2 regions of the Streptomyces sp. NPDC091282 genome follow, and region 1 is predicted to be linked to the other one. Evidence: riboswitches for the same ligand, from Rfam matches in the RefSeq annotation. Region 1 holds a riboswitch; the other holds the start of a gene.

Region 1 (15,279 bases):
CGGCTCAGCGTCCCGTACTCCGTCGAGACATACAGCGAGCAGCAGGCCGGCGAGCACTTCCGCCGCACCTGGCTGCGAGCTCTCCCGCGGATGGACGCCGCGCGCTGGCACATCGCCCCGTCGTCCGGCGTGGCGCACGTTCGCGTGCCCTGCCCGAGGCCCGGCTGCGGCTGGGCCGAGAAGGACGCCGAGCGGACCCTCGTCCGGTCGATCAGCAGCGAGCAGGCGAAGGTCGCGGCCGTCTGCCTTCACCACGGCCCGTACGAGGTCACCATCGAGCCGGCCGGCGAGGCGTACCTCGACCTCTCCACTCTGTACCGAAACCTGATCAAGGAACTCGCGGCCACGGGCAGCACCGGCACCCTGTACGTCATGGTGAAGGGTGGCGACTGGGTATTCGGCTCACAGCTCGTCGACGGCGCCCTACAGGCACTCGGCCTCACCCGCGGGCAACTCCCCGCGCGGCTGTTCTGCCCCATGATCCTCAGTGACACCGGGGCCAAGCTGTCCAAGTCCCTCATACGCGAGGGACTCGCATCCTTGCCCGAGGGCGCCGCCCCCTGGATGCTCGACACCCGGGAGTGGCCCGGATCGTTGCACGAGTACGTCGACCGACTGCTCGGCATGGCCGCGGTCGTCCTCTCGGACCCCCGGCACTTCTTCCGCTCGTACTCGGCCGGCGAGCTCGCCCGGCTGATGACTGCACCGACCCCTAGGAGCGTTTCCGCCCCATGACGGACACCGCCGCTCGCGTCCGCGAGCTGAACCTCTTCCGGCGATACTTCGACCTCGTCGCCTCCGGGCAGAAGACGACCGAGGTACGGGTGAAGTACCCGCACCTCGCCGACCTCGCCGCCGGCGACGTGATCCGCTTCCGGATCAAGGGCACCGACGAGACATGCGACGTGTCCGTGAAGCAGGTCACCGAGTACCCCGACTTTGAGGCCCTGCTCGACGGCGAGGGGCCGGCGAACGTCAACCCGACCGCCACCCGCGAGGAACAGCTCGCCAACATCCGCAACATCTACTCGCCCGAAAAGGAAGCACTCGGGGCCCTCGCAATCAAGATCGAACTACTCACCCGCTGACGCCGGCCGCCCGCCCGGGCCTGGACCGGGCAACAGAACGCCCCCGAGGAGATCACTCCCCGGGGGCGCCGCTGTATCACCGCAGGTCAGCCCTCGTCTTCCTCCCGTTCGGCGTCGAGTGCCGTTTTGTAAGCGATGCCGTCGAGGATGTCGTGCTCGCTCACCACGACCTCCGCCGCGCCGATCCGCTCCATGATCGCCAGGAGCACGAGGGCGCCCGCGCCGATGACGTCGACGCGCCCGGGGTGCATCGAGGGGATGGCGGCACGCTCGGCGTGCGTGGAGGTCAGCAGCCGCTCGGTGATCTCCCGGACCCGCTCGTAGGGGATACGGGAGTGGTGGATGGCCGCGGAGTCGTACTCCGGCAGGCCCTGGTGGATCGCGGAGAGGGTGGTGACGGACCCGGCGAGGCCGACCAGGGTGCGCGCCTCGCGCAGCGGCACGGTCTGCTCCGCGAGGTCCAGGGCCCGCTCGATGTCGGCCCGTACGGCGGCGGTCTCCGCCTCGGTCGGCGGGTCGCTGACCCGGCCCTCGTGCACCAGGTGCCGTTCGGTCATGCGGACGCAGCCGACGTCCACGGACCGCGCGGCCCGCACCGACGTGTCGCCGACGACGAACTCGGTGGAGCCGCCGCCGATGTCCACGACGAGGAAGGGCCTGGCGAGGTCGTCCCGGCCCGCCAGTTCCCGCGTGGCCCCCGCGAACGAGAACTCGGCCTCCTGGTCGCCGCTGATGACCTCCGGCTCGACACCGAGGATGTCCAGCACCCCGCGCACGAACTCGTCGCGGTTCTCGGCGTCCCGGGAGGCGGAGGTGGCCGCGAACCGCAGCCGCTCGGCGCCGTACTCCTTGATGACGGCCGCGTACTCCCGGCAGGCGGCGAAGGTCCGCTCCAGCGCCTCCGGCGCGAGCCGCCCGGTCCGGTCGACGCCCTGCCCGAGCCGGACGATCACCATCCGCCGGTCCAGGTCCACGAGTTCGCCGGTCGCGGGGTCCGCGTCGGCGACGAGCAGCCGGATGGAGTTGGTACCGCAGTCGATGGCGGCGACACGGGTCACTGGCCGTCCTCCTCGGCAGAGGTCACGCACGCGCCCTTGGCCCACCACTCGGGCAGCAGGGCGATCGCCTCGTCGCCGAGCGGGTTCACGCCGGGGCCGGCGGCCAGCGAGTGCGCCACCAGCACGTGCAGGCACTTCACCCGGTCCGGCATCCCGCCGGCGCTGGGAAAGCCCGCCAGCACCTCGATCTCGTCCCGGCGCCGTACGTAGTCCTCGTGCGCGGCCCGGTAGGCCGCCGCCAGCTCCGGATCGCTCTCCAGCCGCGCCGTCATCTCCTTCATCACGCCGTTGGCCTCCAGGGTGCCGATGGCGGACGCGGCCTTCGGGCACGTCAGGTAGTACAGCGTCGGGAACGGCGTGCCGTCCGGCAGCCGGGGCGCGGTCTCCACGACGTCGGGCTGACCGCACGGGCAGCGGTGCGCGATCGCCCGCAGCCCGCGCGGCGGCCGCCCGAGCTGCTGCTGGAAGGCCTCGACGTCGGCGTCGGTCGGCTCGGTGCGCGGAGTGGAGGGCGGAGGCGTGTGCATGACTGTGTTCTGTGCGGCTTTCTGTCGGTTCACTGGTCGGACGCGTCGGACTTGTCGACGCCGTCCCAGACGTTCGCGTACCACGGCCGGTCGGCCGCGCCGAGGTAGGCGTGCGCCTGCTGGGCGGCAGCGGGGTCGATCACGATGTAGCCGGTCTCCCCCGGCATCACGTAGTGCAGCCGCTGCCGGATCTGCTGCTCGGCGTACGCGTCGTCCTGCCACCGGGCCTTGACGTCCCGCAGCTGCTCGACCCGCTGCCTGGCCTGCTTCTGCTGACGCTCCTGGTCGGCGATCTCGGCACGCTGGGAGACGTACTGGCGCATCGGATAGGCGAGCGCGACGATCATCGTGCACAGCACGATCGCGAGCAGCGCGGCGCGGCCGGTGAGCCGCGAGCGGCGGGCCTGCCGCTTGGTCTGGGAGCGGTAGACCCGGGCCGCCGTCTGCTCGCCGAGCAGTTTCAGCCTGGTCGCGGTGGAGAACCGGTCCCGGTCCCTCACGGCCATGTCCCCGCCTCCCGTTCACACGCGCGTACGTCCCCGCACACGGTACGGGACCGGGTACGGGGACGTACGTACGACTGGCTAAGCCTTACCCTCTACGGGCCCTACGGCTCAGCCCTTGAAGCGCGGGAAGGCGCTGCGGCCGGCGTACACCGCGGCGTCGTCGAGGATCTCCTCGATGCGCAGCAGCTGGTTGTACTTGGCGACGCGCTCGGAGCGGGCCGGGGCGCCGGTCTTGATCTGGCCGCAGTTGGTGGCGACGGCGAGGTCGGCGATGGTGACGTCCTCGGTCTCGCCGGAGCGGTGGGACATCATGCACTTGAAGCCGTTGCGCTGGGCCAGCTCGACGGCGTCCAGGGTCTCGGTGAGCGAGCCGATCTGGTTCACCTTGACGAGCAGGGCGTTGGCGGCGCCGTCCTCGATGCCGCGGGCCAGGCGCTCCGGGTTGGTGACGAACAGGTCGTCGCCGACGATCTGGACCTTGTCACCGAGCTTGTCGGTGAGGACCTTCCAGCCGGCCCAGTCGTCCTCGAACAGCGGGTCCTCGATGGAGACCAGCGGGTAGGAGGCGACGAGCTCCTCGTAGTACTCGGTCATCTCGGCGGCCGAGCGGGACTTGCCCTCGAACTCGTACTTGCCGTCCTTGTAGAACTCGGACGCGGCGACGTCGAGCGCGAGCGCGATCTGCTCGCCGGGGACGTAACCGGCCTGCTTGATCGCCTCCAGGATGAGGTCGAGCGCGGCGCGGTTGGACTCCAGGTTCGGGGCGAAGCCGCCCTCGTCGCCGAGACCGGTGGACAGGCCCTTGTTCTTCAGGACCTTCTTCAGGGTGTGGTAGACCTCGGCACCCCAGCGCAGCGCCTCGGAGAAGGACTCCGCGCCGATCGGGGCGATCATGAACTCCTGGATGTCCACGTTGGAGTCCGCGTGCGAACCGCCGTTGAGGATGTTCATCATCGGCACCGGCAGCAGGTGCGCGTTGGGGCCGCCCAGGTAGCGGAACAGCGGCAGGTCGCTGGCCTCGGAGGCGGCGTGCGCGACGGCGAGGGAGACGCCGAGGATCGCGTTGGCGCCGAGCGAGCCCTTGTTGTCGGTGGCGTCCAGGTCGAACATGGCCTGGTCGATCAGGCGCTGCTCGGTGGCGTCGTAGCCGACCAGCTCCGGGCCGATCTGCTCGATGACGGCGAGGACGGCCTTCTCGACGCCCTTGCCGAGGTAGCGGTTGGGGTCGCCGTCACGGAGCTCGATGGCCTCGAAGGCGCCGGTGGAGGCGCCGGAGGGAACGGCGGCACGACCCGTGCTGCCGTCGTCGAGGCCGACCTCGACCTCGACCGTGGGGTTGCCTCGGGAGTCCAGGATTTCCCGGGCTACGACGACGTCGATGGACGGCACGAGCATCTCCTTCTTGGGATGTGACGCTGGTTGTGCGGGCGCACGCGGGCCTTGTCGGCCCTTGCTCAGCCTTGCGACTAGAGCCTAACCGTCCCGGACCCGTCATCCGGCCTACCGACCGGCCCGTGGACACACTGACGGTACTCATTGTTCATGTACGGAACAAAGGGGGGTCCGATGAAGAACGGGAGAAGAGCGGGTCAAGAAGAGGACCGCGGGCGGCGGCCCGCACACGAAAACCCCGCCCCGGTGCGTACGGGGGAGAACGCACCGGGGCGGGGGTCCATGGGGGACGGGGGCGGCCTGCCGCCTACTTGAGGTGCAGCATCTGGCCCGGGTAGATGAAGTCGGCGTCGTCGACGATGTCCTTGTTCAGCTTGAACAGCGTCTGCCAGCCACCCTTGACCTTGTGCTTCTCGGCGATCGAGCTGAGCGAGTCGCCCTTGACGACCTTGTACTCGCCGTCGCCCTTCTTCACCTTCTTGCCGGTCGGGGTGGTGACCGTCTTCTTGGCGGCCGGGCGCTCGGCGGAGCGGGAGGCGGCCTGGCTGTCGGTCGAGCGGTCGGCGGTGCTGCCGCTCGACGAGCTGCCGGAGGAGCTGGAGCCGCCGTTGTAGGCGGCGCCGGACAGGCCCGTGCCGCAGACCGGCCAGGCACCCTTGCCCTGCGCGGCGAGGACCTTCTCGGCGATCTCGATCTGCTGCGCCTTGCCGGCCTGGTTGGCCTGCGCGGCGTACTGCGTGCCGCCGTACGCGGCCCAGGTGGAGGCGGAGAACTGCAGGCCGCCGAAGTAGCCGTTGCCGGTGTTGATGGCCCAGTTGCCACCGGACTCGCACTGGGCGACGGCGTCCCACTCGGAGGCGGTGGCCGCGGAGGCGGTGCCGGTGGCCATCAGCGGAGCGGCGATGGCGACGCCGGTGACGCCGGCGAGCGCGGCGACGCGGGTGGCCTTGGACGGACGACGGTGCTTGCCCTTGCCGGAAAACAGCATGGAGGATCCCCTCACCGACGCCTGCGAGGTGAGCTGTCGGGTTCGGGCCGAATGAGTTGCCCGGCCGCACACCTCACGGTGCGCGGCTCCACCCCTAGCCGGACACGGCGGTCTCAACCACCGGTCCCGGCACCTACCTTGGGTCCCCCGCTCCTGCCTACGGCGCTTGACGCGACGACTGTTCCCGGGCGGCCGCTGGCAGGACTCGGCGTTGCGACAACCGGGGCTCGTGGTGACGAGCGGCCTTGACCGTAAACAGGCGATCAGGTGAATTTCAAAGATGATCAGGGCCTTTGAGACTCATCCCACACTTTCACCAAAACGGACATTCAACTCGAAGCGGGGCGTCAACTCCCGCCGACACCGGTCCTATTCGGCGCCGAGCTTCAGGGTCTGACCGGGGGCGATGTCGTTCGGGTCGGTGCCGATGTCGGCCTTGTTGGCGGCGTAGAGCGCACGCCATCCGCCGTCCAGGTCAAGGGAGTCGGCGATGGAGGCGAGCGTGTCGCCGTCCCGCACGGTGTAGGTGTCCGCGCTCCGGGAGGCGTGACGGCCGGAAGAAGTCCCACTCTGACCGTTTGTCACGCTTTCGTCCGCCGAGCCGCCGCGGTGCTTGCCGCTGCTGCCGATCGCACCCGTGTCGACGAGGTCCCAGGAACTGCCCGTCTGCCACGAATTGTCCGAGTCGTCGGCTTCCGGAACGACCGGGTTCTCACTCGCCTTCGAGGTGTCCGAGCCGCCGGATCCCTTTTCGGCCGTCTTCGAGGAGGCGGCGGGAGCGTCCTTGCCGGAATCTTCGCTCGCGCTCGGCGACGGCGTGGCGGACACGGAGTCCGAGGGGTCCGCCGAGGAGTCGGAGGGGCCGGAGTCCGAGGGGGCGGATGAATCCGATGAACCAGAAGAAGAGGACGAATCCGACAGCCCGGTGGGCGCGTCGGAGGAGCCGGACGCGTCGTCCGAGCCGTCGGCGCCCGTGTCGACGTTCACCGAGGCGTCGTCCGAGGAGAGCCCGGCGAGCAGGGCGCAGGTCCGCCAGGGCTTGGTGCCCTGGTCGGCGAGGATCTTCTCGGCGACGGCGATCTGCTGCGAACGGCTCGCCTGGTCGGGCGTGCCGGCGTACTCCTGGCCGCCGTACCGGTCCCAGTCGTCCTGGGACATCTGCAGGCCGCCGTAGTACCCGGTGCCCTCGTCCATGCTCCAGGAGCCGCCGCTCTCGCACTCGGCCACCCGGTCCCAGGTGCTGCCGTCGGCCGCGTTGGCGCTCGCCGCACCGAGGAGCGGGATGGCGATGGCCGAGCCGGTCACGCCGGCTGCCACAAGGAGTGCCGGAGCCTGACGGGGGCGACGGTGACGACCGTTCCCGGAGAGCATGCGGAGACCTTTCGAGCGACAGCGGTGACCGGCACGACGGTCCTGCCGGCGCGCCGCACTGATGGGTGAACGTATAGGCAGACGATCACTTGTCACAAGTTAATGCCGCGTAGATCACGTGAAGATCACATAGTTGAACCCTGGTCATCTTTGGCGGAGATGGGCTCGGCGGGGGTGAACTCCACTGGGAGCGTGCGCAGTCCGCGCATGATGAGGCCGCCGCGCCAGCGCAGCTCGCTCTCCTCCGCCGCCAGCCGCAGGTCCGGCAGCCGGGTGAGCAGGGTGGCGAGCGCGCTCTGCCCCTCCAGGCGGGCCAGCGGGGCGCCGAGGCAGTAGTGGATGCCGTGCCCGTACCCGAGGTGCTGGTTGTCCCGCCGTGCCAGGTCGAGGGTGTCCGGCTCGGCGAACCGCTCCGGGTCCCGGTCCGCGGCGGCGAGCACGACCAGGACCGGGTCGCCGCCGGCGATGCGCTGCCCGCCGACGTCGAGCGGCTCGGTGGCGAACCGCCAGGTGGCGAGCTCCACCGGCCCGTCGTAGCGCAGGAGTTCCTCCACCCCGGTCTCCAGCAGCCCGCGCTCGCCCGCGGCCAGCGACTCTTGCAGGCGGCGGCGCTGTTCCGGGTGGGTGAGCAGGGCGTACGTGCCGTTCCCGATGAGGTTGACCGTCGTCTCGAAGCCGGCGAACAGCAGGATGAAGGCCATGGCGGCGGCCTCGTTCTCGGTGAGGTGCTCGCCCTCGTCGGAGGCGCGGATGAGCCCGGAGATGAGGTCCTCGCCGGGGGCGGGCTCGGCGGTCAGCGCCTCGCGCTTGCGGTGGATCAGCTCGGCCAGGTAGCCGCGCATCTTCTTCACGGACCGGGCGACCCCGCCCCGCGGTCCTCCGCCGTGCCGGATCATCATCCCGGCCCAGTCCCGGAAGTCGTCCTGGTCCTCGCGCGGGACGCCCAGCAGGTCGCAGATGGCGTAGATGGGCAGCGGGAAGGCGAACTCGTGGATGAGGTCGGCCTCGCCCCGCTCCGCGAACCCGTCGATGAGCCGGTCGGTCAGCTCCTGCACCCGGGGCGCGAACTCCGCGACCCGGCGCGGGGTGAAGGCCTTGCTGACGAGCCGGCGCAGCCGGGTGTGGTCCGGCGGGTCGATGTTCAGCAGATGCGTCATCAGCTCGGCCTTGCGCTCGCCCGGGATCCCGGTCTTCCCCTTCGCGTGCGCGGGCTCGTCGTGATGCGCCGGGTTCTTGGACAGCCGGGCGTCGGCCAGCGCCTGCCGGGCGTCGGCGTAGCGGGTGACCAGCCACGCCTCGACCCCGCTGGGAAGCCGGGTGCGGTGCACCGGCGCGTGCTCCCGCAGCCACGCGTAGGCGGGATAGGGGTCGGCGGCGAACTCCCAGGTGAAGAGTTCGGGGGCGGCGGTGGCGTCGGAGGCGGGCTGGTCGGTCACCTCATGACGGTATCCGGCGGCGTGCACCGCCCGAGCCACGCGGCGTCGGTCCCGGCCGGGAGGAGCCGACCGCTCCGGGCAAGCCCGCCAGCCCCGTCCGTGGCGGTCCCCTACGCGTCCACGCCTTCCGCCGCCCGTACCGCGTCCCGGTAGGCGCGGGCCGCCGCGCGCAGAGCCGCCTCCGGGTCGACGCCCTCCGTCTCGGCCCGTACCGCCAGGGCGAGCAGTTCGTACCCGATGCCCCGGTCCTGCGGGAGGGGCACCTCCAGGCCCGCCGTGTGCACGCGGGAGGCGAGCTTGGCGGCCAGGGCGAGACCGGGCTGGGCCAGGGGCACCCCGTCCGTGACGGACGCGCGGCGCTTCTCGATCGCCTTCGTGCGCAGCCAGTGCTCCTTGACCTCCTCCGGTGTCGAGGCCGTCTCGTCGCCGAAGACGTGCGGGTGGCGGTGGATGAGCTTCGTGACGATGCCGGCGGCCACGTCGTCGACCGAGAAGGGGGCCTCGGGGTCCTCCTCCGCGATGCGTGCGTGGAAGACGACCTGGAGGAGCACGTCGCCCAGTTCCTCGCGCAGTTCGTCGCGATCGCCGGCCTCGATCGCCTCGACGAGTTCGTAGGCCTCCTCGATGGCGTACTTCGCCAGCCCCTCGTGGGTCCGCCGCGAGGACCAGGGGCACTCCCGGCGGATGCGGTCCATGACCTGGACGAGGTCGAGGAGCCGGGCGCCCGGCAGGTCGTAGGAGGCGGGCAGCAGCTCCAGCTCGGGCATCGCGACCCGGCCGGAGCCGGCCATGCGGGCCAGGCCGTCGGTGAGGGCCGGCTCGCCCTCGCCCGTCGCGACGACCACCACCGTCCGGCCGCCGGCGCAGGCGTCGACCAGTTCCTCCGCGGTGGGCGCGGACTCGTCCACGGTGGCGCCGGCCTCGCGCAGGTAGGGCAGCTGCGGGTGCGCGCCGTCCGCGCACAGCACGCGGTCCGCCGAGCGCAGCGCCTGCCAGGCGGGCCAGGACAGCAGGCCCGGGGCGACCCGGTGGCTGGTGGTGAGCAGGACGATCCGGCCGGGGCCGGGGACGGGAGGGACGGAAGGCCGCGAGCTGGTGGTGTTCACGATCCGAACGTAACGCACCCGCGCCGCCCGCCCCGGGCGTTGTCCACAGGCCGGGGGTGATCAGATGCTCGTACGACCATCGGCGTCCGGCCCGCCCGTCCTACGCCGTCACCTGACCGTCCCGCGCCCCTACGCCATCGCCCGGCCCGTCCTACGCCGTCGCCTGGGTCCCCGACGACGTGACCTCCCGTACCCACGGCGTCTTGGCGTCCACCCGGCTGCTCTTCTCGACGTCCCAGGCGCCGTAGCGCGGGTTGAGGTCGACGTGGAGTTCCTCGGAGGCCTTGGACAGGGCCTTCCAGAAGGCGGGCTGGGTGGTGTCGGTGCCCAGCTGCTTGGCGAGTTTCTGCGCTTCCAGCTGGAGGCGCAGGTTGTCGTCCAGGCGCTTGGGCGCGATGCCGTACTTCTGGAGCCAGGCGTTCTGGAGCGCCGCGGAGCCGCCGGCCTGCTGGGCGAGGCCGTTGCGCATCTGCTGGATCTCCTTGCGGGTGACGCTGATGCCGTTGTCCTGGGCGGCCCGGTGCAGCACCTGGTCGAGGACCATGTTGTGCAGCGTGTCCCGGGTCAGGCTGCTGGTGGCGGCGAGCACCTGCTGGTACTGCTGGTCGTCCGGCACCGCCGCGCGCTGGGCCTGGCGCACCTCGTTGACCCGGGTCTCCAGCTGGGCGACGGTGATCCGCCGGCCGCCGACGACGGCCGCCGCGCCCGGGTGCGCCTCGCTTCCGCAGGCGGCGAGGAAGGGGACCGCGGTGGCGATCGCGGCGGACAGGACGAGCGCGGTGCGACGGCGGCGGTGCAAGGATGCCTCCCGAGGAGATTGTGCGACGGTGCACAAAGTCTTGCGGTGATCGATGGTAGGCAGTGGGCAAGCTCTGGCCAACCCATTCGACCAACGATTCACACGCGCATCCGGCACCGCCGCGCCACCCTCCGCAAGGGTTTGCGGTACGGACCGCCGCGGCGGGCGGGCTCAGCCGGTGATCGCCACCGGGGCGTCCCAGGCGTCGCGGTCCACGGTGATCGTGTAACCGCCGCGGGTCTCCTTGCTGTTGACCATGTACTGGTGCGCCCGGCTGTGCCCGGTGAACTGGGTGGCGCCGAAGGGCCAGTCGGCCGTCGTGGTGTTTTTCTTGTCCCACAGCGCGTACCAGAGGTTGCCCGGCAGGTCCGTCTTGTCCTTGGCGTTCGCGATGGCCTTGGCGCTGGAGCTGGTGAAGCCGTAGTAGCCCGCGCGGTAGGTCTTGGCGCGCAGCTGCTTGTCGAAGGAGCGCACGTAGGTGAGCACGGCGTCGTTGCACGCCGTGTTCGTCGTGTCGTACGCCTCCATGTCCAGATAGATCGGGCTGCCCGCCTTCATGCCGAGGGCGGCGGCCTTGGCGACCGCGTCGGTGGCGTCGGCGGTGCCGAGGGAGGCCGCGTTGGCGGTGGTCATCTTCTCCGGGCTGGAGCCGGTCTGGCAGGACGGCTGGGCGCCGACGTAGAGCGGGATGAGCTTCCAGCCCGTCGCGGTCACGGACTTGACCCAGGAGGCGGTGAGGTTGGGCTGCGCGCAGCCGCGGTTCTTGCCGCCGACGTAGACGGCGGCGGCCCCGTAGAGGCCGCCGTACCATGCCTTCATCGCGGCCGCCGAGGGCGCGGCGCAGGTGTCGAACGCGCGGCCGGTGTAGGTCTTCTGAGCGGGCCAGGCGGTGGCCGCCATGGAGGTCTGCGCGGCGATCCCGGCCCCGGCGACGACCGCGGCCCCCGCGACGCCCCACGTGATGTATCTGCGCTTCTTGGACTGCCGATGGCTGGACATGCCGGAACCCCACCCCTGAAATCTCTGTGTCTGTGCTGTGCGAAGGACCCTGCGGACAGCAGGTGCAGTATGAACGGTGGGCGGACTAGCCCCGCACCTGCCCCAGCCATTGCAGCGTCCGCCGGATCTCTCCGGCCATCGGATGGCCGGGCCCGTGGAGCCGTTCGACGTCGAACAGCAGCCGGGTGAAGGTCTCCTGGCCGGCCGGGCGGTCGCCGAGCGCGAGCAGCAGGTGCCCGATCCGGCGCCGTACGTCGTGCGCGAGCTGGGGGTCGCCGGCTACGTACTGGTTCTCGTAGTACGGCAGCAGCGCGCGGTACTCGGCGAGCGCCGCGGCCGGTTCGCCGAGCTGTTCCAGGCACTGGGCGGTGTCGTAGCGGAACCGCAGCGACTGCGGGTCGGCCTGCCCGGCCTCGGCGGCGCGTTCGCCGGCGAGCCGGTGCAGTTCGGGCAGCGCGCGCCGGTACTGGCCGTCGTCCATCAGGGTGGCCGCGTACTGCTTGCGCAGGGTGCGGACGACCGTGGAGTGCTCGCCGTGCTGGTCGGCGGCGACCGGCAGGATCGCGCCGAGGATGTCGACGGCCTGCGTGATGCGTCCCTCGCCGAGCAGCCGCTTCACCTCGTCGACGGCGGTGGCGACGTCGGGTCTTCCGGGCACGGCCGCCACCGGGGCCGCGGGCTGGGGCGCGGGCAGCCGCGCGCGGTCCGGCCAGGGCGCGTGCGGGCGCAGGAAGGGGCGGGTGGGGTCCAGGGGCGCGCCGGTGTGCATGCCGCGCGGGGGCAGCAGCGGGACGAGGTTCTCGTACACCTCCTGCGCCGAGTCCGGCCGGTGCTGCGGGTCCTTGGCGAGCAGCCGCAGGACCAGCGCCTCCAGCGGCTCGGGCACCTCGGGGCGGAGCCTGCGCACCGGCACCGGCTGCTCGTACAGATGGCGGTGCAGCACGCCGAGCGAGGTGGAACCGGCGAACGGCACCTCTCCGCTGAGCAGTTCGTGCAGCAGCACGCCGAGCGCGTACAGGTCCGTGTACGGTCCGACCGCGCCGCCCATGGCCTGCTCGGGCGCCATGTAGGCGGGCGAGCCGATGGGCGTGCCGGTGTGCGTGAGGCGGGTGCTGTCGGTCTCCATCACGGAGGCGATGCCGAGGTCGAGGACGGTGATGGTGCCGTCCTGCTTGACCATCAGGTTGCGCGGCTTCAGGTCGCGGTGGACGATCGGCACGGCGTGCACGGCGCTCAGCACGGCGCACAGCTGCGCGGCCACCGCGACCGCCCACGGCCAGGGGTACGGGTCGTGCTCCGCGAGGTGCCCGGCGAGGTCGGTGCCGTCCACGTACTGCATGACGAGGAACAGTTCCTCGCCCTCGGTCCCCGCGTCGTGCACGGTGACCAGGCCGGGGTGGTCGACCTGCGCGGTGACCCTGCACTCCCGCAGGAACCGGCGGCGCAGTTCGTCGGCGTCGGCGCCGGCCACCTTGTCGGGGCGCAGCAGCTTCACGCCCACGCGCCGGTCCAGCCGCTGGTCGTACGCCGTCCAGACCTGGCCCATGCCGCCCTGTCCGATGAGCGTGGACAGCTGGTAGCGGTCGGCGACGACGCGCCCGGGCGCCACGGTCACCTGCCGCCCTCGCCGGTGCCGTCGTGCTTGCGCAGGTAGTCGCTCAGCTCGTCGAGTTCGGCCCGCACCTGCTCGATCCGCGCGGGCGCCGGACGCTGCGGCGGCGCGGGTATCGGCGGCTGGGAGTGCGGCGGCCGGGCGACGGGCGGCACGGTGTGCGGGGGCGGGGTGTGCGGCGGCTGCGCGCCCATCGGCGTCGTCACCGTGGTGAACGGGGAGGAGGGCTGCGGATAGCCGTACCCGCGCGCCGCCTGCTGCGCCGCGTACGCCTCGCGCTGCCGCTGGAAGTGGCGTACGTCGGCGGCGAGGTAGTAGACGACGGTGGCCAGGAGCGCGCCGAACAGCAGCGTGATCCCCAGGTAGCCGCCGACCGTGTGCACGTCGTCGCCGGGCTCGGTGGCCAGCAGCACGATGCTCAGGATGTCGGCCGCGGCGACCGCCACCAGCAGGCCGTAGTCCGCGGATCTTCGGGTCACCGTGGCCAGCCGCAGCATCATCACCCACGCCAGGAAGCCGACGCTGAACAGTCCCATCGCCACGAACACCACGCGCAACAGGACCAGTACCGCGTCGTGCGGCGGCCGCTGCACCGGCTGCGCATGGCCCTGGCCTTGCATGATCGCTCCTGTTTTGCCTGAAATAGGGCGTACGTGCCCGCCCGGTGCGTCCGCCAGCGAACGGCACCGGTCGTGCGGTGGTCGCTTCGAGCATATGGCCCGACACCGACGTGCGGTCCGGGTTGTATCGAACCGTTGTGTGGCGATCGCCGGACGCGGCCCCGCACCGAGGGGTGCGCGGTGCCGTAGGGGCGCGCGGGGAGCATGCGCGCGCACCCCGGCCGCGGTGGACCGGGGTGCGCAGGGGGCGTCGTATCAGCGGGTCTTGAACCGGGACGGCGCCTTGGTCGGGTTGCCGCCCGTGGGGAGTTTCTGGCCGGGGCAGCTCGCGAGGACCTTCTTCATGGCGGCCTTCTCGGCGGAGGTCACCCACAGCCCGTACTTCTTCTTCACGGCCACCTGCGCCGCGACGTAGGTGCAGCGGTAGTCCTTGGCGGGCGGCAGCCAGGTGGCGGTGTCGCCGTCGCCCTTGCCGCGGTTGGCGCTCGCGTTGACGGCGAGCAGGTTGAGCGGGTCGTTGGCCAGGGCTATGCGCTTGCTGCCGTCCCAGTACTTGGCGCCCGTCTGCCATGCGTCCGAGAGGGCGACGAGGTGGTCGATGTCGACCAGGCTGCGGCCGCGCTTGTAGGTGACGTTCTTGCCGGAGTAGGGGTCCGGGTCGAGCACACCGGAGGAGACCTTGCAGTCGCCGTCGGTGAACTTCACGTCCTTGAGGTCCCGCTTGAGTATGTCGTCCCGGGTGTCGCAGGAGTTGGAGTCGGTGTCCGCCCAGGCGGAGCCGAACTTCTCCCGTGTGTAACCGGTCTTCGGCGCCCGGCCCTTGACGGTCAGCGAGTCGGCCGCGCTCATGGCCGCTCCCCCGCCGCCCGTCGCACCCTGGGCTCCCGGGCTCCCCTTGTCCTGCAGGTCCTTGCAGCCGGCCACGGCGAAGACCACGACGACAGCGATGACCGCCCCGCCCCTAAGACGCGCCACGTGCGCCCCCTCTTCCTTCCTCTTTCCGCCCCCACGCGGACGGATCTCTCCTGGCTCACGGTATCCGCCGCGCGGTTCACGCCGAACGTGCCCTAAAAGGGATGAACGACTATGAACTTCCCTTTATCGGAACCCTTCTGACGCACCGGGAGAAGCCCGGGCGGTACGCCTTCGCGCCCGCTCACACCACACCGCGGCCACACGCCGTACCGCACGCCTTGCCGCTCGACGACGCGTCAAACCGGCCGGGCGGACACCGGGCCGGGAGCGACGGGCCGTGCGCGGCGTACGGCGGCCCGACCGCGGGCCGCGGGGCAACACGGCGCAGGGGGCGGGAGTTCGAGCCGGGCGAGGCGGTGCGAGGGAGGCCCGGCGGCCGCCCGGTGCTCACCCGGTGATCGCCCGGCTGTGGCACCGGCGTGACGGCGCCGGGTGCGGGTCCCGGCGGCCGGGCGGCCGGGCGGTGGCTGCCGGACACGGCGAGGGAGCGCGCAGCGGCCACCGGACCCGGCGGAGGAGCGCGCACGGCCGGGGTGGTCCCGGCGGCGTGGCCGTGACCGCCCCGGTCACCGGACGGCCCGGGTCACCGGGTGCGGGGCCGGGTGGTCCCCTATCACCGGACGCGAGGCCGCGTGAGCCCCGGTCCCCGGACGCAGGGCCGCATGAGCCCCGGTCCCCGGACGCAGGGCCGCATGAGCCCCGGTCCCCGGACGCAGGGCCGCGTGGGCCCCGGCCGCGTTACGAACCCAGCACCGACGCCAGGAACTCCCCGACCCAGCTCAGCAGATCCCGTCCGACCAGC
Region 2 (15,279 bases), on a different contig from region 1:
GCCTTCGCCTCCGCGTTCACGCTGTTCGGCATCGCCCTGCTGTACGGCTACGCCGGCTCGGTGTCCTACGCGACGCTCTCCCAGGTCGTCGACGGCACCGTCACCAGCGTCGACCCGGCCCTCGCCGACACCATGGGCAACGACGCGCTGCTCCTGATCGGCACCGCCATGGTCGTCATGGGCCTGCTCTTCAAGGTCGGCGCGGTGCCCTTCCACATGTGGACGCCCGACGTCTACCAGGGCGCACCCACCCCGGTGACCGGCTTCATGGCCGCGGCGACCAAGGTGGCCGCGTTCGGCGCGCTGCTGCGGCTGCTGTACGTCGTCCTGCCCGGCCTGCGCTGGGACTGGCGGCCGGTCATGTGGGCCGTCGCGATCATCACCATGCTGGGCGGCGCGATCGTCGCGATCACCCAGACCGACATCAAGCGGCTGCTCGCCTACTCGTCGATCGCGCACGCCGGATTCATCCTCGCAGGTGTCATCGCGACCTCGAAGGACGGCGTGTCGTCCGTGCTGTTCTACCTGGCCGGATACTCCTTCGTGACCATCGGCGCCTTCGCCGTGGTGACCCTGGTGCGCGACGCCGGCGGCGAGGCCACCCACCTGTCCAAGTGGGCCGGTCTCGGCCGGCGCTCACCGCTGGTCGCGGCCGTCTTCGCGGTGTTCCTGCTGGCCTTCGCGGGCATCCCGCTGACCTCGGGCTTCGCCGGGAAGTTCGCCGTCTTCAAGGCGGCGGCGGAGGGCGGCGCGGCCCCGCTGGTCGTCGTCGGTGTGATCTCGTCGGCGATCGCCGCGTTCTTCTACATCCGCGTGATCGTGCTGATGTTCTTCAGCGAGCCCAGGCCCGACGGCCCCACGGTCGCCGTCCCGTCACCGCTGACCATGGCGGCGATCGGCATCGGCGTGGCGGTCACGCTGGTGCTCGGTGTGGCCCCGCAGTACTTCCTGGACCTGGCGAGCCAGGCGGGCGTCTTCGTGCGCTGACCGTTCCGGTACGGCCGTGGGCCCCGGTTCCTTCCGAGGAACCGGGGCCCACGCGCATGCGGACGGCCCCGGGGTCACCGGCACCGGCTACGGGCACGTCACCGTCGGGTTCCACGGCGCGAACAGGCCGCTCGGATTGTCCTTCCAGATCCAGGCGTGCAGCGTGTACACCGACCCCACGCCCTCCAGCTTCGCCGGCCCCTGAAACGTCTGCCCGAACAGCGTCGGCGCGCCGGTGCCGGCGTCGGCGCGCACGATCCACTCCACCCCCGCCAGGGCACGGGCGCCGTCGCCGTCGGTCTCGTAGAGCAGGGCCGCGGGCGCGGCCGGGTCGAGGCTGCCGACATGGGCGGGGTTCACGTAGTGCAGGCCCGCGCCTCCCTCACCCGTCACGGTGTCCCGCGCGCACGCGCCGAGGGGCGCGTACCCGTCCGTCACCGCGAACGGTTCGTACTGGTAGTCCGTGGTCGCCGTGTACGTCGGGGTCAGATCCGTCCACACGAACGGGTCGGCCTCGGGGACGGGAGCCGCGTCGGCGGGAACCGCGGCCAGAGCGAACGGCACACCCAGCGCCAGCACGGCGCCGACGGTGCGGGACCTGAGAGACATCGTGGTGCTCCTTGGGGCGGAGGAGACACGCTGGTGCGGTGCCTCCGTACAGCGCGGGCCTCCCCGGTCCCGCCCGTGCAGCATGGCCCGCGCCGGTTCGGCGCCGCCACGCGAGGACGGCCAAAGGGCTGAGGGCACCACCGGCCCGAGACGGCGGTCGGGCCTGTGGACAACTCCGGCGCTGTCGGTCCGAGCCCCTATCGTGGAGGCAGTGGTCGAGGGACGACGTACGGGGGACATGACGATGGGCGGGACGGGCGAGATGCCAGGGACGACCGAGCCGCCGGAAGCGCGACAGACGCCAGGACCGGCGGACAGCGAGGCACTGGCCACGCTCCACAGGGTCTTCGGGTACGACGCCTTCCGGGGCGAGCAGGAAGCGATCATCGAGCATGTGGTGGCCGGCGGGGACGCCGTGGTCCTCATGCCCACCGGCGGCGGAAAGTCGCTGTGCTACCAGATCCCGTCCCTGGTCAGACCCGGTACGGGCATCGTGGTCTCGCCGCTCATCGCGCTCATGCAGGACCAGGTGGACGCCCTGCGCGCCCTCGGCGTGAACGCGGGCTTCGTGAACTCCACCCAGGACTTCGACGAGCGGCGCGTGGTCGAGGCGCAGTTCCTGGCCGGTGAGCTGGACCTGCTGTACCTGGCGCCGGAGCGGCTGCGCCTGGACTCCACGCTGGACCTGCTGGCCCGCGGCAAGGTCTCCCTCTTCGCGATCGACGAGGCGCACTGCGTCTCCCAGTGGGGCCACGACTTCCGCCCGGACTACCTCGCCCTCTCCCTCCTCGGCGAACGCTGGCCGGACGTCCCGCGCATCGCGCTGACGGCGACCGCCACCCGCGCGACCCACGAGGAGATCACCCAGCGCCTGCACATGCCGGCCGCCCGGCACTTCGTGGCCAGCTTCGACCGGCCCAACATCCAGTACCGCATCGTCCCGAAGGCCGACCCCAAGAAGCAGCTGCTCGCGTACCTCCGCCAGGAGCACGAGGGCGACGCGGGCATCGTCTACTGCCTGTCCCGCAAGTCGGTCGAGTCCACGGCCGAATTCCTCTCCCGCAACGGCGTGGAGGCCGTCCCGTACCACGCCGGCCTGGACGCGGCCACCCGCGCGGCCCACCAGTCCCGCTTCCTGCGCGAGGACGGCCTGGTCGTGGTCGCCACCATCGCCTTCGGCATGGGCATCGACAAACCCGACGTCCGGTTCGTCGCCCACCTCGACCTGCCCAAGTCCGTCGAGGGCTACTACCAGGAGACCGGCCGGGCCGGCCGCGACGGCCGGCCCTCCACCGCGTGGATGGCCTACGGCCTCAACGACGTCGTGCAGCAGCGCAAGCTGATCCAGTCAGGTGAGGGCGACGAGGCGTTCCGGCGCCGCGCCCAGTCCCACCTCGACTCGATGCTCGGGCTGTGCGAGACCGCCCAGTGCCGCCGCGGGCAGCTGCTCAAGTACTTCGGCCAGGAGCCCACCGCGGAGGGCTGCGGCAACTGCGACACCTGCCTCGTCCCACCCGAGACCTGGGACGGCACCGTGGCCGCCCAGAAGGTCCTGTCCACGGTGGTCCGGCTCCAGCGCGAACGCGGGCAGAAGTTCGGCGCCCTCCAGATCGTCGACATCCTGCTCGGCAAGCGCACCGCCAAGGTCATCCAGTTCGACCACGACCAGCTGTCCGTCTTCGGTATCGGCACCGACCTCGACGAAGGCGAATGGCGTGGCGTCGTGCGACAGCTGCTCGCCCAGGGGCTGCTGGCCGTCGAGGGCGAGTACGGCACGCTGGTGCTCACCGAGGCCAGCGGGACGGTGCTGCGGCGCGAGCGGGAGGTTCCGCTCCGCAAGGAGCCGAAGAAGCCGGCGGTCTCCCGGTCCTCCGGGTCGTCCGGGTCCTCCGGCAAGGGCAAGGCGAAGGCGGCGGTGGCGGAGCTGCCCGAGGACCTGCTCCCGGCGTTCGAGGCACTGCGCGCCTGGCGCGCCGAACAGGCCCGTGAACAGGGCGTACCGGCCTACGTGATCTTCCACGACGCGACCCTGAGGGAGATCGTCGGCCGCTGGCCCGCGTCGGTCGCCGAACTGGGCACCATCGGCGGCATCGGCGAGAAGAAGCTCCTGACCTACGGGGAAGGCGTGCTCGGCGTCCTGGCCTCCCTCAAGACCCCCGCGCCCGCAGCCCCCGAGACCCCCGCGCCCGCGGCCGAGCACGAGGACCACTGGCCCGAGCTGGACACGGAGCCGGAACCGGAGGACTGGGAGTAGCCCCGTCCCGCAGGGACGCGGAGCCCCGTCCGGAGCCCCGTGCCGGACAGGACCTGTCCGGCACGGCACGGGAGGGAGCCCCGGACGTACTGCGTCGGTCGGCTAGGCCTCGGCCGCCGTGCGGGCCTGCTCGATCCAGCCCTGCACGGCCTTGGCCCCGCAGGCTTCGGCGACGGCCTGCGCCTCGTCGAGGTGGCGGAGCGCGGCCGTCCTGTCCCCGGTCTCGGCCGCCAGGTGGGCCAGTGCCACCAGGCCGGCCGCCTCACCGGGCCGGAAGCCGATCGCCCGGCGCAGCGAGACCGACTCGGTCAGCCGCGCGCGGGCCCGGTCGAGGTCACCGGCGTCCCGGTCGGCGAAACCGAGATGGCGTATCGCGTAGGACATGGTCTTCCGGTCGTCGACGGTCTGCGCCAGCGCGTACGACCGCTCGAAGTACGGCACCCCGCCGGGACCGTCGTCCTTGACCACCTGATACCAGCAGCCGATCCAGAACAGGGCCTCCGCCTCACCCGACGCGTCCTCCAGCCGCCCGTACAGCTCGGCCGCCCGCTCGAAGAGCGCCAGTTCCCGTTCGTCCGCCGCGTGGTCGTGCAGGAAGCGCACGTGCAGCACCTTGCCCCGCGCCATGCAGAGCGGTGCCTCGACGGCGTCCAGCACGTCGTCGGACCTGTCCAGTGCGCTCCCGTCGCCGTCGAACATCGCCGCCTCGAACAGCTCTCCCGCACGCGCGACCCAGTCCTGGCCCCGCGTGTCCCCGTCGTTCGTCATGGTCTGTTCCTCCCCGTCGGACGCTGTCGGTGCCGAGGCTATCCCCGGCCCACCGCGGACGGCCGGGGGATTTCGCGCGCGGCGGGGGCTCAGGTCCGTCCCAAGTTCCTTGCGGAGAAGGCTGTTCGGGCTGTGCGGTCCACGGAGGGTCAGCCGAGTGCTGTCAGGCCCGGGGCGAAGGTGATCAGCAGGGGGAGGAGGGGGACGAGCGCGGCCACGGTCGTCGTCAGGGCCCGCTGGCGGCGCAGCAGCCGCGGCGGCGGCTCCAGGAGCCGGTCGACCCGCTCGCCGAGCAGCCGTCGGCTGGACGCGCAGGACAGCACCCCGCGGTGCTGGTTCAGTTCGATCAGCGCCAGGGCGGTCGTGAGGTGGCCGCAGCGACGGGACGCGGCGTCGTCGGCGGCGAGTTCGACGAGCCGGTGGGTCTGGTCGCAGAAGTGGGAGAACAGCGGCACGCGCGGGAAGCCCGTCGCCAGCGCGCTGGACAGGTGCAGCAGCCAGTCGTGGTGGGCACGGGCGTGGCCCCGCTCATGGGTGAGCACGGCGTCGAGCTGGTGGTCGGTGAGGCGGTGCAGCGCCCCGGTCGTCACGACCAGCTGCGCCGGATGGCCGGGCATCCACCAGGCGTCCGGGTACTCGTCCTCCAGCACCAGCATCGGTCCGCGCGCGGCCGGCAGCCCGGCCGGCAGTTCCGGGGCCCGTTCCCGCAGGTGCGCGCGGGTCTGGCCGCGGCTGCGCCGGGCCTCGACCAGTTCGCGGGCGAGCATCGCCGTCGTCCACGCGGCCCCGCAGGCGAGCAGCACCGTGAGGGCGTCCGCCCACAGCGGCGCGGCGGAGAGGTCGTAGGCCGCGGTGACCGCCGGTGGCGCCGGCGCGAACACCCGGTCGCGCACGGTGTGGAAGACGGCCGCCGCGCCCAGGACGAGCGCGGTCAGGCAGCACATCAGCACCGTGGCGACCAGGCACTGCCACACCCACAGCGCGACCACCGGCTCCCGTTCCGGCCACAGGGCCCGCACCAGCGCGCGCGGCGCGGGCACCGCGGCCGTCAGGGCGACGACGCTCAGCAGGAGCAGGCAGACGGTCATGCCGAGGCTCCGTTTCCCGGTCGAGGGGCGTGCGGGTGGCGTGGTGCTGGGGGTGATGCGCCGTTGCGCGACGGAGTGCGTACGCCGGCGCATCACGTGACAGGTGCGCCGTCGCCTCGCATGGTGCGCGTGCGGGCGCATCGCATGGTGCGTGTCCCGTCAGTATGACGGCACCGGGAGCACCGAGTCAGGCATCGAAGAGGATTCGACCGTCCTCGTCACAGCCTGCCCCCACCCGGCCACGATCCGCCCTCACCCCGCGACGATCCGCCCGCTGACGTCCCCGAGTCCCACCCGGACGCCGCCCGGTCCCGGAGCCCACGCGGACATCGTCACCACGTCACCGTCCTCCAGGTACGTCCGCTTGCCGTCCGGGAGTTCGAGCGGATCCTGTCCGTTCCAGGTGAGCTCCAGCAGCGAACCGCGCTGCGCCGGTTCCGTGCCGCTCACCGTGCCGGAGCCGTACAGGTCGCCGGTGCGCAGGGAGGCGCCGTTGACGGTCAGATGGGCGAGCTGCTGGGCGGCGGTCCAGTAATTGGTGGAGAACGGCGGCTCGGAGACCACGTGGCCGTTGATCGCGATCGACATCCGCAGGTCGTAGCCCGCTGGTTCCTCGGCGGTGTCGTCGAGGTACGGCAGCAGCGGGTGCGTCCGCGCGGGCGGCGCGACGCGGGCGTCCTCCAGCGCGTCCAGCGGCGTGATCCACGCCGAGACCGAGGTGGCGAACGACTTGCCGAGGAAGGGGCCGAGCGGGACGTACTCCCAGGCCTGGATGTCGCGCGCGGACCAGTCGTTGAGGAGGGTCAGCCCGAACACGTGCTCGCGGTAGTCGCCGAGCGGCACCGGCCGTCCCTGCTCCGACGGCGCGCCGACGACGAAGCCGACCTCCGCCTCGATGTCCAGCCGGACGGAGGGCCCGAACACGGGTGCCTCCGCCGGGTCGGGGGACGTCTTGCGCTGCCCGGAGGGCCGTACGACGTCCGTTCCCGACACCACGACCGTGCCCGCGCGGCCGTGGTAACCGATCGGCAGGTGCTTCCAGTTGGGGGTGAGCGGCTCGGCGGCGTCGGGGCGGAAGATGCGGCCGGCGTTCCGGGCGTGGTTCTCCGAGGCGTAGAAGTCCACGTAGTCGGCGACCTCGAAGGGGAGGTGCAGGGTCACCGCCGCCAGCGGGTGGAAGAGGGGTTCGAGCACCTCGCGGTGGGCGGGCACGGTCACCCAGGCCGTCAGGGCGCGCCGGACGTCCGACCAGGTGGTGCGGCCCGCGGCCAGCAGCGGGTTGAGGGTCGGGCGGGCCAGCAGCGTGGCGTAGGGGGAGCCGAGCGCGAGGGCCGCGGCCCCCGCGTCCAGGACGTGGTCGCCGAGGCGGACGCCGACCCTCCGCTGCGTGCTCCCGGAGGTCGAGAACACGCCGTACGGAAGATTGTGCGGGCCGAAGGGGTCACCCTCGGGGACCTCGAAAGGGGGCAAGGGGGGCATGGGGTGGCTGCCTCGCTCTCATCCGTGCCGCGCCTGGCCGACTGTGTGGTGACGCCGTTTCGACGTCGCGCGGCATTCCATGTGGTCGCGCCACACGTTACGGGTGAGTCGGCTGTCGCGGCAGTGTCTAAAGAGTTCGCAATGTCCGGATAAGCCTTGTCGGAGGGTGCAATTCCGGCTTAGCGTCCTTTGGGGGACACGGACGGGGTGGGTCCGGTCCGTAGGGGGAACACGTGGGGGGACCCGTGGCCGGGAGTGCCGTCAGCATGCCGCTCGACGCGGATCGCGAGGTACCGGGCCTGATCGTCAAGTTCGGCGACTATCCGCTGCATCACGGCGGGGTCGGCGCGATTCGCAGCCTGGGCCGCATGGGCGTTCCCATGTACGCGATCACGGAGGACGCCTACACGCCGGCGGCCTCCTCCCGTTACCTCAAACGGGCGTTCGTGTGGCCGACGACCGGCGCCGAGGAACCGGACCACCTGGTCGAGGGACTGCTCCGCATCGGCCGCCGCATCGGCCGTCCGACCGTGCTGATCCCCACCGACGAGGAGGCCGCCGTCCTGATCGCCGAGCACCAGGACGCGCTCGGCGACCGCTTCCTCTTCCCGCGCGTGGACCCCGCGCTGCCGCGCCGGCTCGCCAGCAAGCAGGGACTGCACGAACTGTGCGCGGAACACGGCATCTCCAGCCCCGCGGCCGCCTTCCCGCAGTCGTACGACGACATCGCCGACTTCGCCGAGAAGGCCCGCTTCCCGATCGTCGCGAAGAACCGCGAGGCCTTCGTACGGCGCAGCAGGCCCGCCGTCAACGGCACGACGAAGATCGCCACGCGCGAGGGACTGCTCGCTCTCGCGCGCGACTGGGGCACCCGTCCGGGGGTCATCCTCCAGGAGTACCTGCCGAGGGAGGACGCCGAGGACTGGATCGTGCACGCCTACGCCGACGCCGACGCGAACCCGCTCGCCCTGTTCACCGGCGTGAAGGTGCGTTCGTGGCCGCCGCACGCGGGCATGACGGCCAACGCGTACGTCGTCGACAACCCGGAACTCGCCGACCTCGCCGCGCGTTTCGTCAAACAGATCGGCTTCACCGGCGTCATCGACCTCGACCTGCGCTTCGACCGCCGCGACGGGCGGTACAAACTGCTCGACTTCAACCCGCGGATGGGCGCCCAGTTCCGGCTCTTCGAGAGCGAGTCGGGGGTGGACGTGGTCCGCGCGATGCACCTGGACCTGACCGGGCGCCGGGTCCCGGAGGGGGAACAGCGGGCCGGGCAGCGGTACGTGGTGGAGAACATCGACCTGCCCGCCCTCCTCGCCTACCGGCGCAGCGGCTACACCACACCGCACGCGCCGGGGCGGCCGAGCGGCACCGAGCTGGCCTGGCTCGCCGGTGACGATCCGCTGCCGTTCGTCACGATGCTCGCCCGCCTCGTGCGACCGGGCGCGAAGCACCTGTACGAGCTGTGGCGCACCAACCGCCGCGGCTCGGGCACGTCCACGAACTAGCCACCGGACCACCGTCCGCACCGGCCGCGGCCGCCGTTCCCGGCCGTCTGCCGTCTGCCGTCTGCCGTCTGCCGTCTGCCGTTCTCGGCCGACCGCCGACCGCCGACCGCCGACCGCCGACCGCGTCCCGTCGTCCGCCGACCCCGTCCCGCCGCGGACGGCACGTGCTCCGTAGCGGGACGCCCCATCGGACGTCCCATCACCGTGGACGCGGGCGTCATTTGAGGCCGGAACGCGCGGTGAGTCTCCCGGGCGTGCTGTCCGTATTCTCTGATCATGGTCGCACCCACGCCGTACTCACTGATCGCCACCGACCTGGACGGCACGCTGCTGCGTGCCGACGACACCGTGTCGGAACGGTCGCTCGCCGCGCTCGCGCGGGCGGCCCGGGCCGGGGCCCGGCATCTCGTGGTGACCGGGCGCCCCGCGCCGAGGGTGCGCCCTCTCCTGGGGGACCTGGGCTGCACGGGACTCGCGGTCTGCGGCCAGGGCGCCCAGGTGTACGACGCCGGCGCGGACCGGCTGCTCTGGTCGGTGACCCTGGACCGGGACCTGGCGGAGACCGCCCTGGGCAAGATCGAGGCCGAGGTCGGCCAGGTGTACGCGGCGGTCGACCAGGACGGCGTGGACGGGCTCACGCTCATCGAGCCGGGCTACCGGATGCCCCACCCGACGCTGCCCGCGCTGCGGGTCGGCCGGCGCGACGACCTGTGGCGCGCGCCCATCAGCAAGGTGCTGCTGCGCCACCACGCCCTGTCCGACGACGAACTGGCGGCGACCGCCCGCGCGGTGGTCGGGTCGCTGGCGACGGTCACCATGTCGGGACCGGGGACGGTCGAGCTGCAGCCGTGCGGCGTGACCAAGGCGACCGGTCTCGCGCTGGCCGCCGACCGGCTCGGGCTGAGCCCGGAGCGGGCGGTCGCCTTCGGGGACATGCCCAACGACGTCCCGATGTTCGACTGGGCGGCCCACGGGGTGGCGATGGCCGACGCCCATCCCGAACTCAAGGCGGTGGCCGACGAGATCACCTCGTCGAACGAGGACGACGGCGTGGCCGTCGTCCTCGAACGACTCTTCGGCTGACGAAGCCGGTCAGTACGCGCCGGTCAGTACGCGCCGGTCAGTACGCGCCGTGCACGTTGTCGATCGAGCCGTACCGCGCGGCGGCGTAGTTGCAGGCGGCGGTGATGTTCGCGACCGGGTCGTAGACGTCGAACGACGTGCCGTCCACGTGGTAGGTCTTGAACGTCGGGTCGATCACCTGGAGCAGGCCCTTGGACGGGATGCCCTTGGCGGCGTTGGAGTCCCAGAGGTTGATGGCACTCGGGTTGCCCGAGGACTCGCGCATCACGTTGCGGTAGATGCCGTCGTAGGTGCCCGGGATCTTCTTTTCGGCCATGATCGCGAGGGACTCGCGGATCCAGCCGTCGAGGTTGTTCGGGTACCCGGCGAGTGTCGTGGAGGCCGTGGCGGCCGACGAAGCCGTCGTGGCGGTGGACGTGGCGGCGGAGGCGGCGGTCGCCCCGATGAGCGGAAGGGCGAGAACGGCGGCGCCGGTCCCCGCGAGGGTGAGCCTGCGCAGGAGGGGGTTACGGCGGGGACGGCGGTGCTGGGAGACAGCAGACATGGCGAAGTTCCTCTCCGTCGCCTGCGAGGTGAGCTGTCGGGTTCGGGACCGGGGAGTGCCCGGCCGCACCGCCCTGAGGCGGAGCGACTTCACCCCTAGCCATTCCGGTACGACGTCCTTCGGTGACGTCCGTCGCCCGGTCCGGCGGCTTACCTGGTTCCCCCGCTCCTGCCGTGCGAATGAACTCGTCGATGGGTCACGACGGGCGGCGGCAGGATTCGGCGTCCGCCCGGTGAGCCGGAACGTATGCGAGAGCACATGTCCGAAACAAGCACCTGATGCACACAACGCACCCATTGACCTTGATCTGAGTCGTATGGGGCACTTGATCCTTTGCGGTTGCCAAGCCTCAACTCGCTTATGGCGCAAGGGAAGAAAGGGTCACCTCACCGCATTTGTGGCACTCAGGGCCACGTGACCCACTTCACGAAGTGGCAATTGCGGCGAATCGGACAAGAGGGATTCATTGAATGCCCTTTTCCGGGTGCCGACGGAATAGCGGGACGCCGTGATTTGTATGCATTGCCTCGATTGGGGCAGGTGAAGTGGTGGGCGTCACAGGCAATTCTGAAAATTGTCCGAATTGTTCTTATCCGGGGTGAGGGGCCCGCGAAGTGGGGCCGGCCGGCATCGACGGGCGGCGGAAGGGGTACCTCCGGTCCGGGGCACCGCGTGCCTCCGGTTCACCACGGTTTCGCGACAAGAGCCGGTACTTCCTGTTAAGTCATGAGATGTCAGGTCGTATCGGCTGATCAAAAACATACCGGTCGTGATCCGATAGCGCCCGGGGTGTAACGGTGGGCGCCCTCGGTGATCGAAACCTGACCGGATACGCTGACTTGAGTGATGGCAGCGACCTATCGACAAACCGTGTAAGCGCCAGTGGACACCAGCAGACAGGAGACCCCTCGTGACCGTCGGGCCGTTCGGGCTGAGCGTGCGGGACCAGGCTCTGGAAGCCGATGTCCAGGCCGGATTGACGGCTGTCGAGGAGGGCTTGCTAGAAGCCACCAAGAGTGAGGTCCCGTTCATCACGGAGGCCGCGCAGCATCTCGTGCGGGCCGGCGGGAAGCGGTTCCGGCCCCTGCTGGTGATGCTGGCCGCGCAGTTCGGTGACCCGTACGCGCCCGGCGTGGTGCCGTCGGCGGTGGTCGTCGAGCTGACCCACCTCGCCACGCTCTACCACGACGACGTCATGGACGAGGCAGCCGTGCGCCGCGGTGTCGACAGCGCCAACACCCGCTGGGGCAACTCGGTCGCCGTCCTCACGGGCGACTTCCTCTTCGCCCGCGCCTCGCAGATCCTCGCCGACCTCGGACCCGAGGCGGTGCGGGTCCAGGCCCTCGCGTTCGAACGGCTGGTGACGGGCCAGATCCTGGAGACGGCCGGTCCTTCCGACGGGCGTGACCCGGTGGACCACTACCTCGACGTGCTCGGCGGCAAGACCGGCTCGCTGGTGGCGGTCTCCTGCCGCTTCGGCGCGATGATGTCCGGCGCCGACGAGACGGTCGTGGACGTCCTCACCCAGTACGGCGAACGCCTCGGCGTCGCCTTCCAGCTCGCCGACGACGTCCTGGACATCGCCTCCGACTCCCACGAGTCCGGCAAGACCCCGGGGACCGATCTGCGCGAGGGCGTCCCCACGCTCCCGGTGCTGCGGCTGCGCGAGCGGGCGGCCCGGCTGGGGCTGGCCGAGGACGTGGCACTGTGCGAGCTGCTGGACTCCGACCTCACGGACGACGCCCGGCACGCGCAGGCCCTGGCGGCCCTGCGGGCGCACCCGGCGCTGGAGCAGGCGCGCCGGGACACGGTCAGGTACGCCGAGGAGGCCCGGGCCGCGCTGGCGCCGCTGATGGAGTGCGACGCGAAGGCGGCGCTCCTGGAGCTGTGCGACGCGGTGGTGCACCGGGCGGGCTAGCCCGAACCCTTCCTGTGTGACTTGGGTCACGTCCCGGAGGCTCGCGCGACGAGCGGTTACGGAACGTGACAGGAGGCGTCTCCGCCGTGCGACCCCTACGGGTCGGGGGAGGCGCCTCCACCCTTGTGTCATACCGCAGTCGTACACGGAGTTGGCTCCCGGGTCTGACGCTTGAGCGGCCCGGATTTGGTGAGATGGAAACCACGGAAATCACCACCGCTCACCGATTCGGGTGAGAATGGCGGCTCAGGGTGGGACACGTGCGAGCACAGCCGCCGCCGACGACGGAGGTAAGGCACACATGGCACCGTACGAAACCGAGGACAGCACGGGGGCCGCGCAGGCCGACGACGAGCTGCGCGCCGAGCGGCGGCGCAAGGCCGCGCGATACGTCGTCCCGGTCGCGGTCATGGGCGTGGCCGCGGCCACGATCGGCCTGGTTCCGGCACTCGCCGACTCGGGCGACCCCGACCTGCCGAAGATCACCGCACAGGAACTCATCGACAAGATCGCCAAGTCGGACGTGCAGCAGCTGTCCGGCACGGTGAAGATCAGCACCGACCTCGGCCTGCCCGACCTCGGCGGCCTGGAGAACGGCCTGCTGTCCGGCGCGGCACAGGGCGGCGACGGCTCCTCGGCCGACCCGTCGGCCAAGCTCACCGAGCTGGCCTCGGGCACGCACACGCTGCGGGTGGCCGCCGACGGCCCCGACCGGCAGAAGGTCTCGGTGCTGGAGAGCGGCGCCGAGTACAGCCTCATCCACAACGGCACGAACGTGTGGGGCTACGACAGCAAGTCCAACGAGGTCTACCACTCCACCGACGCCGGCTCCGGCAAGGCCGAGCGCCACGAGACCCCGGCCACCCCGAAGGACTTCGCCGACCAGCTCCTCAAGTCGGTCGACGACACCACGTCGGTGAAGGTCGACGGCACCGCCCAGGTCGCGGGCCGCGACGCCTACCGGCTGGTCGTCAAGCCCAAGCAGTCCGGCACGACGGTCGGCGCGATCAGCATCGCGGTGGACGCCAAGACCGGCACCCCGCTGAAGTTCACGCTCACCCCGTCCAGCGGCGGCGCGGCCGTGATCGACGCCGGGTACACCCAGGTCAGCTTCGCGAAGCCGGCCGCCTCCACCTTCGACTTCACCCCGCCCAAGGGCGCCAAGGTCACCGAGGGCGACAGCCTCGACAAGGCGAACAGGGCCGAGAAGGGCGACAAGGGCGACAAGATCACCAGGACTCCCGGCAGCCACGACACCCCCGGGGCGCCCGGCGCGAACGGCTTCGACGTCCTCGGCAAGGGCTGGAACGCGATAGCCGTCATCGACACCGGCACCAAGGGCGGCCTGCCCAGCGGCTCCGCCTCCGCAGGCGGTGACCTCGGCGGCTTCCTCGGCTCGCTCGGCGACCCGGTCTCCGGCAAGTTCGGCAAGGGCACGGTGTTCTCGACCCGCCTGATCAACGCCCTGATGACGGACGACGGCAAGGTGTACGTCGGTGCGGTGGACAAGGCCGCGCTGGTGAAGGCGGCGAACGCGGGGTAACAAGGGCGTCAGGAGTTCCCCGCCCGGCCCGGCACGACGAATCGAGGGAGCCGATGGACCAGCCGTCCGCCACGGAGCGCGGGCCGCACGACCAGGGTGAGGACGACCCGGGCCGGGACGACCCGGCGCGCACGGGCGTCATCGACACCCGCGGCCTGACCAAGCGCTACCGCGGCGGACAGCTCGCCGTGGACGGTCTCGACCTGACCGTCCCGGCGGGCAGCGTCTTCGGCTTCCTCGGTCCGAACGGCTCCGGCAAGACCACCACCATCCGCATGCTGATGGGCCTCATCGCCCCCACCTCGGGCACGGCCCGCGTCCTGGGCCGCCCGATGCCGCGGGCCTCCCGCGTCGTCCTGCCCCAGGTAGGGGCGCTCATCGAGGGCCCGGCGCTGTACGGCTTCCTCTCCGGCCGCGACAACCTGCTGCGGTACGACGCCGCCGACCCGACCGCCGACCCGCGCACCCGGCGCTCCCGCGTCGAGGCCGCGCTGGACCGGGTGGGCCTGACGGCGGCCGCGGCGAAGAAGGCGAAGGCCTACTCCCTGGGCATGAAGCAGCGCCTCGGGCTGGCCGCCGCCCTCCTCCAGCCCCGCAGGCTCCTGGTCCTGGACGAGCCGACCAACGGACTCGACCCGCAGGGCATGCGGGAGATCCGGTCCCTGGTGCGGGAGCTGGCCGGAGACGGCACCACCGTCTTCCTCTCCTCCCACCTCCTCGACGAGATCGAGCAGGTCTGCACCCACGCGGCCGTGATGGCGCAGGGCCGGCTGATCGCCCAGGGCGCGGTGGCCGACCTGGCGGCCGGGGCGCGCGGCCGGCTCGTGGTGCACACCCCGGACACCGGCGACGCGGCCCGGGTGCTCAAGGAACAGGGCGTCGCGGACGTCGTCACCACGGAGGACCGGGTCACCGGCGAACCGCCCGAGCGCGACCTCGCCGAGGTCAACGCGGCGCTCGTGGCGGCAGGCGTGCGGGTGCGCGGCTTCACCCTCGAACGGGCCTCGCTGGAGGACGCGTTCGTCGCACTGACCGGGGAGGGATTCGATGTCGCGGGCTGACGTGGCGGTCCCGGCCGCACCGGCCGCACGGCCGAACCCGCTGTGGACCCTCGGCCTGTTCCGCAGCGAGCTGGCCGTCACCCTGCGCCGCTGGCGCACCCTGGCTCTGCTCGGCGTCCTGGCGGCCGTGCCCGTGCTGATAGGGATCGCGGTCAGGATCGAGACCCAGGGCGACGGGCAGGGCGGCGGTGACGGGGGCGGCGGCCCGGCGTTCATCGCGCAGATCACCAACAACGGGCTCTTCCTGGTGTTCACGGCGCTGGCCGCGACCCTGCCGTTCTTCCTGCCGATGGCGGTCGGGGTGGTCGCCGGGGACGCGATCGCCGGCGAGGCCAACGCGGGCACCCTGCGCTACCTGCTGGTCGCCCCCGCGGGCCGCACCCGCCTGCTGCTCACCAAGTACGCGACCACGATGGCCTTCTGCCTGCTGGCCA

Evidence for each region. A riboswitch is a leader RNA that binds a small molecule or an ion and turns the genes downstream of it on or off. The one in region 1 is predicted to bind cyclic di-AMP.
Region 2: linked by a shared signal. The riboswitch ahead of ACIQOE_RS14530 (transglycosylase SLT domain-containing protein) and the one ahead of ACIQOE_RS28690 (transglycosylase family protein) in region 1 are both predicted to bind cyclic di-AMP.

The regions. Positions count from the first base shown of each region.
Region 1 covers NZ_JBIVUX010000006.1:339,691-354,969, reverse strand. The annotation lists gene ACIQOE_RS28720 (hypothetical protein) at 1-735, shown strand, start outside; gene ACIQOE_RS28715 (ASCH domain-containing protein) at 732-1,088, shown strand; gene ACIQOE_RS28710 (exopolyphosphatase) at 1,175-2,146, opposite strand; gene ACIQOE_RS28705 (DUF501 domain-containing protein) at 2,143-2,673, opposite strand; gene ACIQOE_RS28700 (septum formation initiator family protein) at 2,703-3,179, opposite strand; gene eno (phosphopyruvate hydratase) at 3,288-4,574, opposite strand; gene ACIQOE_RS28690 (transglycosylase family protein) at 4,879-5,559, opposite strand; cyclic di-AMP (ydaO/yuaA leader) riboswitch at 5,563-5,734, opposite strand; gene ACIQOE_RS28685 (transglycosylase family protein) at 5,929-6,930, opposite strand; gene ACIQOE_RS28680 (cytochrome P450) at 7,056-8,366, opposite strand; gene ACIQOE_RS28675 (nucleoside triphosphate pyrophosphohydrolase) at 8,477-9,472, opposite strand; gene ACIQOE_RS28670 (SurA N-terminal domain-containing protein) at 9,624-10,271, opposite strand; gene ACIQOE_RS28665 (glycoside hydrolase domain-containing protein) at 10,443-11,270, opposite strand; gene ACIQOE_RS28660 (protein kinase domain-containing protein) at 11,356-12,843, opposite strand; gene ACIQOE_RS28655 (hypothetical protein) at 12,882-13,502, opposite strand; gene ACIQOE_RS28650 (HNH endonuclease family protein) at 13,758-14,477, opposite strand; gene mfd (transcription-repair coupling factor) at 15,216-15,279, opposite strand, start outside.
Region 2 covers NZ_JBIVUX010000003.1:159,125-174,403, forward strand. The annotation lists gene nuoN (NADH-quinone oxidoreductase subunit NuoN) at 1-987, shown strand, start outside; gene ACIQOE_RS14495 (hypothetical protein) at 1,075-1,596, opposite strand; gene recQ (DNA helicase RecQ) at 1,841-3,850, shown strand; gene ACIQOE_RS14505 (tetratricopeptide repeat protein) at 3,953-4,618, opposite strand; gene ACIQOE_RS14510 (M56 family metallopeptidase) at 4,768-5,706, opposite strand; gene fahA (fumarylacetoacetase) at 5,959-7,176, opposite strand; gene ACIQOE_RS14520 (ATP-grasp domain-containing protein) at 7,452-8,696, shown strand; gene ACIQOE_RS14525 (HAD family hydrolase) at 8,973-9,779, shown strand; gene ACIQOE_RS14530 (transglycosylase SLT domain-containing protein) at 9,817-10,323, opposite strand; cyclic di-AMP (ydaO/yuaA leader) riboswitch at 10,327-10,524, opposite strand; gene ACIQOE_RS14535 (polyprenyl synthetase family protein) at 11,234-12,241, shown strand; gene ACIQOE_RS14540 (DUF2092 domain-containing protein) at 12,543-13,784, shown strand; gene ACIQOE_RS14545 (ABC transporter ATP-binding protein) at 13,838-14,845, shown strand; gene ACIQOE_RS14550 (ABC transporter permease) at 14,832-15,279, shown strand, end outside.